Regions from separate parts of the Ureibacillus thermosphaericus genome, predicted to be linked through region 1. Evidence: riboswitches for the same ligand, from Rfam matches in the RefSeq annotation. Region 1 holds a riboswitch; each other region holds the start of a gene.
The links. A riboswitch is a leader RNA that binds a small molecule or an ion and turns the genes downstream of it on or off. The one in region 1 is predicted to bind thiamine pyrophosphate.
Positions count from the first base shown of each region.

Region 2: linked by a shared signal. The riboswitch ahead of thiT (energy-coupled thiamine transporter ThiT) and the one ahead of UtA1_RS04210 (LuxE/PaaK family acyltransferase) in region 1 are both predicted to bind thiamine pyrophosphate.
Region 3: linked by a shared signal. The riboswitch ahead of thiM (hydroxyethylthiazole kinase) and the one ahead of UtA1_RS04210 (LuxE/PaaK family acyltransferase) in region 1 are both predicted to bind thiamine pyrophosphate.

Region 1 is NZ_AP018335.1:869,798-872,001, forward strand. Features, by position in the region: gene UtA1_RS04205 (acyl-CoA reductase) at 1-24, opposite strand, end outside; gene UtA1_RS04210 (LuxE/PaaK family acyltransferase) at 21-1,109, opposite strand; TPP riboswitch at 1,163-1,274, opposite strand; gene UtA1_RS04215 (MarR family winged helix-turn-helix transcriptional regulator) at 1,442-1,894, shown strand; gene UtA1_RS04220 (GNAT family N-acetyltransferase) at 1,915-2,204, shown strand, end outside.
Region 2 is NZ_AP018335.1:3,433,018-3,435,221, reverse strand. Features, by position in the region: gene UtA1_RS16615 (AAA family ATPase) at 1-1,138, shown strand, start outside; TPP riboswitch at 1,203-1,308, shown strand; gene thiT (energy-coupled thiamine transporter ThiT) at 1,403-1,963, shown strand; gene UtA1_RS16605 (acyltransferase family protein) at 2,050-2,204, opposite strand, start outside.
Region 3 is NZ_AP018335.1:2,292,185-2,294,388, forward strand. Features, by position in the region: gene UtA1_RS11035 (reverse transcriptase-like protein) at 1-605, shown strand, start outside; TPP riboswitch at 745-847, shown strand; TPP riboswitch at 912-1,013, shown strand; gene thiM (hydroxyethylthiazole kinase) at 1,093-1,839, shown strand; gene thiD (bifunctional hydroxymethylpyrimidine kinase/phosphomethylpyrimidine kinase) at 1,842-2,204, shown strand, end outside.

The sequences.
Region 1 (2,204 bases):
AATATACCCAGCCGTTATTCTCATTGTGCTGTTCCTTTCGCCATTTGAATAAATTCTTCTACCGCTAGCGAGCATCCCCTTGCCTCGGCCCCTTGAACTCTACCGAACAGATAAAATCCTTCATCAACCGCCATTCCTACATCTTCAGTAGCAACCGCCAATACGGAATTGAAGTTGGCTAAATCATAATGAACTAAAACGCCACGTTCTCCTTCTGCAACCTCTTCACCTGTTAATGGATTGATGACTCTCGTACGAATCCAACTAGGTCCTGTCTTCACAGATGGAACGACCTCATTGCCATTATCATAAAATTGTGTACTTAACTCCGTAATCCCGTACATATTGATGCAATTGATTCTTTCCACACCGAAATATCTTTCAAGCAACTGATAAAATTCATTTAAATCCAATTCCTTGGATTTATTTTTATAACCACCAGTATCAAGAATTTTGCTCCCCCTAGGCAGATTAAACGTTTTTCCTAAACGCTCCAATTCCTCAAACAAATGAACAAAACTAAAGCTTGCTCCGAGTAACGCATATGGTTCGCCTGTTTTTTCGGCATGTTCCAGCTCACTGATGATTTTTTCCATATGTAAGCCGTTCTCTTTTAATAAATAGCAGCTGTCCTCTGTGCCAAACTCTTTCATGACTAGGGCTAAATAATGGGCTAAGGATGAGTGCGGCATTTCCTCTTCAGTTGGAAACAAAATTCCCATGCGAATGCGATCTGTTTCTTTCATAAACCGTTCTTTAAAGTTGATGATCATGGAAAGTTCCCTGATTTCGAGAGTGGAATGATAGTGTTTGCCTTGTTTTCCTTGGGTTGTTCCGCTTGTCATAAAGACTCTGACTGCTGCCTCTGGATTTGTACATGTCAATGGAACCTCTTTAAAGGCATTCATCGGCACATAAGGAATGTCTCGCCAATTTTTCACAAGCCGCGGTGTCTTTCCTTTTTGGCGGCAAAATGTTTGATAGGGGAGATTATGTTTGTATTGATAATTAAAAATATGTAAAGCCAAGCTATTAAACTCTTCTTCTGAAGCTTGATTCTTTTTGATAAATTGAGAAAGTTCCTCTATGATTTCTCGTTGCTGAGTCATCGGTTTTCACCCTTTCCGCAAAATAAAATGCACTCTGCCTAAGCAAAGTGCATAATTCGACTTACTACACTCCCTGCGCTGGCATTACCCAAATCAGGTTCAAACGGTCAACGACGGATTAGTCGTACTCTCAGCCTGCTTCCGCAAGCCCCCGGTTAATATATTCAATTTCAATATAAAGTCTACTTATTCTTATGAAAGATTGCAAATTCTTTTGAATTATCACCCTAAAATTATGTAGATATTCAATTATTTTTTGTTGCAAATGCAACAAAGTTTGATTAAAATGAATTAAAAATATTGCATTTGCAATAAAAATGAAGGAGTTCATTATGAAAGAAGTTCTTCGTGAAATTGGGATGATAGCACGAGCACTAGATTCAATCAGTAATATCGAGTTTAAAGAATATGACTTAACAAAAGGTCAGTATTTGTACCTTGTACGAATATGTGAGAACCCGGGAATTATTCAAGAAAAGTTGGCTGAAATGATCAAAGTGGATCGGACAACTGCATCACGCGCCATAAAAAAACTAGAAATGAACGGATTTGTTGAAAAGCGAGAGGATCCACAAAATAAAAAAATTAAGAAACTCTATGCGACCGAGAAAGGCAATAATGTTTATCCGTTTTTAATAAGAGAACATGATCATTCTAACGCTGTAGCTTTACAAGGATTATCTGAAGCAGAAGTGGAAACATTATTCAATCTTTTAGAGCGGGTAAGAAAAAATGTTGAAAAAGATTGGGAATACGTTAAGAAGGGAAACAAACGAAATTATTGATATGAGGAGAGATGTTCACTATGACAATTAAAATAAAAACATGTACCCTTGAAGATTTGCACACATTACAAGAAGTGGGCATTGAAACGTTTTATTACACATTTAAAGATCAAAATTCACCTGAAAATATGAAAGTATATTTAGAAAAGGCATTTAATATAAAACAATTAGAGAAAGAGCTATCCAATATTCATTCACAATTTTTCTTTGTCTATTACCAAAATGAATTGGCGGGTTACTTAAAAGTCAATAGTGATGATGCTCAGACGGAAAAAATGGGCGATGAATTCCTTGAAATTGAAAGAATTTA
Region 2 (2,204 bases), 920 kb from region 1:
ATACACGCAGAATAGTACGATTTTAGAACAACAAAAAAAATTAATACCAGAAGAGATTAAAGACCTTTCCCAATTACAAGTTGCACTTCAACAAGCAATCAGCAATAAGCAACAATTAAAACAATCTTGGGAAACAGCCCAAAAGCAGTATCAGGAAGCTAACAAACAAGTTGTAATGAATGAAGAGGCATTTAAACAAATAACTGAACAAGTGAAACATATTCAAGTAAAATGTCAACAATCAAAGGAAAATTTCCATTCAGCTCTTCTACAAGCAAGGTTTACATCGACGGAAGATTTTCTACTTGCTAGACGTCCAGAACAGGAAATTGAAGCTTTACAAATGCAATATGATAATTATTCAAAGGAGCTTCATTCTTTACAAGTGCAAGTGAAAGAGGAAGCAGAAAAATTAAAAGATAAAGAAAAGGTCGATTTAACAGAAGCTGAAAAAGAATTGGAAGCGTTGCAGTTTAATTATGAAAAAGCGTTAGATGAATTAAACTATTCGAAAGCCTGTGAAAAACATTGCATCGACTTTGCAGAGAAGCTTGAAAGACTTGCCAATAATATATTTCAAATGGAAGAAAAATCGAATCAAATCATAGATTTATATAATTTACTTCGTGGACACAACAGCAAAAAAATTTCCTTTGAACGCTATGTACAAATGGGGTATTTAGAGCTCATTACAGAAGCAAGCAATCTTCGCTTGAAAAATTTATCGAACGGTCAATATTATTTGCAAGTTTCTGACCGATTGGAGTCCTACGGTAGGCAAAGTGGATTAGGATTAGATGTATATGATGCATACACTGGACAAGCAAGAGATGTAAAAACTTTATCTGGCGGAGAGAAATTTAATGCTTCGTTAAGTTTAGCACTAGGAATGGCGGATGTGATTCAAAGCTTCCAAGGAAATGTTCAAATCGAAACAATGTTTATTGATGAAGGTTTTGGCTCCCTTGATGAAGAATCGTTGATGAAAGCAATTGATACGCTCATTGAACTACAAAAATCCGGCCGAATGATAGGGGTTATTTCTCATGTGGAGGAATTAAAATCGGCAATGCCTGCTATATTACAAGTAGAAAAATTAAAAGAGGGCTATAGTAAAACATCCATTATATTAAAGTAAATAATGAGGTTGCAATCTTCATATAATTTGATAAAATGACATTATTCCCAATAGAATATAAGATTTGTACCACAAGGGGTGCTGATGAAGTCAGCTGAGAGTGTGCCGGATGCACTAACCCTTAGAACCTGTAAGTTAGTACTTGCGTAGGGATGTGGATAGAAACCGAAACAAAGACGTCTCGGCTCTGTCCGGACGTTTTTTATTTTGTAGTTTTCTATCCTTCTCTCAAGTTCTATAAACGAAGAGAAAGGAGATAATTGAATGAGAAACCAAAAATTATTATGGATGGTTGAAATTGCGATTTTTGCTGCAATTGGTTATGTGTTAGACCAATTGAAATTTTCTATTTGGGCGCAGGGTGGATCCGTTAGTTTAGTTATGCTGCCTATTATTTTAATCGCTATTCGTTGGGGACTATCTGCAGGACTTATGACTGGATTGATTGTAGGATTATTGAACATGACAATTAATCCTTATATTGTCCATTGGGCTCAAGCATTGCTTGATTATGTTTTTGCATTTACTTTCGTAGGATTTGCGGCAATTGTTCGTAAACAAGTGTTAGATGGAGTATCAGAAAATCGTAAAAATAAAATTGCATTATTTGTTATCATCGGAACAATTATTGGCGGTTTGTTGCGCTTTATTTGTCATACACTTGCAGGAGCTATTTTCTTCAAAGAATATGCAGGCGATCAAAATGCCTGGATTTATTCTATCGGGTATAATGGTTCATATATGGTTCCGGCTATTATTTTAACTGCAGTTGCAGCGGTGCTCATCTTTACTGCAAGCCCAAGATTGATAAAAAAAGAAAATTGATTACAATTCTGAATTAAAATAAAAAGCGAATTGGGAGACAATATTGTTTTCCTAATTCGCTTTTTTATGGATAAATTTTTATACGTTTATCTAATTTTACCTACAATCCATTTCCCAAAAGGTAAATACGAAATGCATTTTGAAATGGTAATGGCAACGATTACCGTTGATATCATCATTGCTAAAATTGCTAGATAACCATTGTTGAAAAATGATACAAAGTACTTTGCGGTTAATGATA
Region 3 (2,204 bases), 1.4 Mb from region 1:
CTTTTCGATCAGATGAAATGCCGCCAGTTCAAGCCCTATTGATTGCAGAAGAATTAAAGAAAACCGGAAAAGTAAAACATATGACCTTTATTGATCAATATGACAGTACATGGTCTGTTAAAGAAATAAAAAAATATTTAAAGGAAATCGAAACTGAGCCATCCAATGTGACAGTGTATTTTGATGGTGGTTATGATTTAGAAAGTCAAAAAGCCGGTTTAGGATTTGCCATATATTTTGAACAAAACGGAAAATCTTATCGAACTAGAAAAAATTTAATGCAACTTGGCTTAAAATCTAATAATGAAGCGGAATATGCGGCTTTATACGGAAGTATTCTAGAGTTAGAAATGATAGGCGTTCATCATCAAACTGTTCGATTCATTGGTGATTCACAGGTTGTTATTAATCAAATGAGTGGAGAATGGCCTATTTATGAAAAAGAATTAACAAATTGGGCGAATAAAATTGATGAAAAATTAAATCAACTAGGAATCAAATCTGAATTTAAATTAGTTTCGCGAAAAGGGAATGAAGAAGTCGATCGATTAGCAACTCAAGCATTGAATAATACCATAATTGAAGGAAAAATAGAGTTAGATTAATCGAGAAAAACTTGTGACATTCAATCTAGAATTTAAGTGATTTAGCTGTTTTATCTAGCAATCTTTTTAAATTCTATTAAATTATTTGAAAAAATAAAATGAAAATGTGTTATAATTTTCATAACAACAAAAAAATTATTAAATTTTGCAGGGGTGGCCTAAGTGCCTGAGAAGGTGATATCACCTAACCCTTAGAACCTGATGCAGCTAGTACTGCCGTAGGGAGCAAAATACCTTATCGTATGAATTTTATTATGATTATGTGTATTGTTGCTCTCCAAACTTGGAGAGTTTTTTTATTTCATATGATAATTGCAGGGGTGGCCAAGTGCCTGAGAAGGTGATATCACCTAACCCTTAGAACCTGATGCAGTTAGCACTGCCGTAGGGAGCAATGAAAGATTGTGTTCTATTTTCAAAGCTCTTTTGCGCCGTGCAAAGGAGCTTTTTTCTTTACATAAATTTTTACAATTATAGGAGGATATATATGAGCTTAATCAAAATAAGAAAAAAAAATCCATTAATTCATTGTATTACAAATACCGTTGTAACGAATTTTACTGCAAATGGTTTGCTTGCAATTGGAGCTTCACCAGTTATGTCAGATGAGCCATTGGATGTAGAAGACATGGTCGCTATTGCAAACGGATTATTAATTAATATTGGTACATTAAATAAAAATTCAGTAGAAGCAATGATATTAGCTGGCAAAAAAGCAAATGAACTAAACATTCCTGTCGTGCTTGATCCTGTCGGGGCGGGGGCTACAACATATCGTAAAGAAATTACAAAAAATTTATTAAAAGAGATTAAATTTGATTTAATCCGATGTAATGCTGGAGAATTAGCAGCAATTGCGGGAATTAATTGGCAAGCAAAAGGAGTTGATAGTGGAGAAGGAGAAATGGATATTACCCTTGTTGCTAAGGAAACTGCTCAAAAGTATGGTGCAATTGTCGCTGTATCTGGAAAAGAAGATTTCGTGACTGACGGTATAGAACACTATCCAGTTAGTGGTGGCCATGAGTTAATGACTCAAGTTACAGGAACAGGTTGTTTATTAAGTGCTATTTGTGCTGCAGCATTAACGTTGGATGGAGGAAAACTTGAAAATATTCGAAATGTATTAGCTGACTATAAAAAAGTCGCTGAAAATGCTTCGAAAGAAAAATACCTTGGTTCCTTCCAAGTTGAAATATTAAATGGATTACATCAAATTTCAAGAGGTGAATAACTGTGAATATTGTCTTGACAATTGCTGGTTCAGATAGCGGCGGGGGAGCTGGCATTCAAGCGGATTTAAAAACATTTCAGGAGCTAAATGTTTTTGGTACATCTGTCATTACCGCATTGACTGCTCAAAATACATTAGGCGTAGAAGGTATTTATCCTGCAACGTCTGAATTTGTGGAACAACAATTGAATACAGTTTTACAAGATTTTGAAGTGAAAGCATTAAAAACAGGTATGTTATTTTCTGCAGATATTATTAAAACGATTGCAAAAAATTTAATAGATAAAAATATTCAAATAGTCGTTGATCCAGTGATGATTGCAAAAGGTGGGCAAGCGTTATTGCAAGAAGAGGCCGTACAAGCG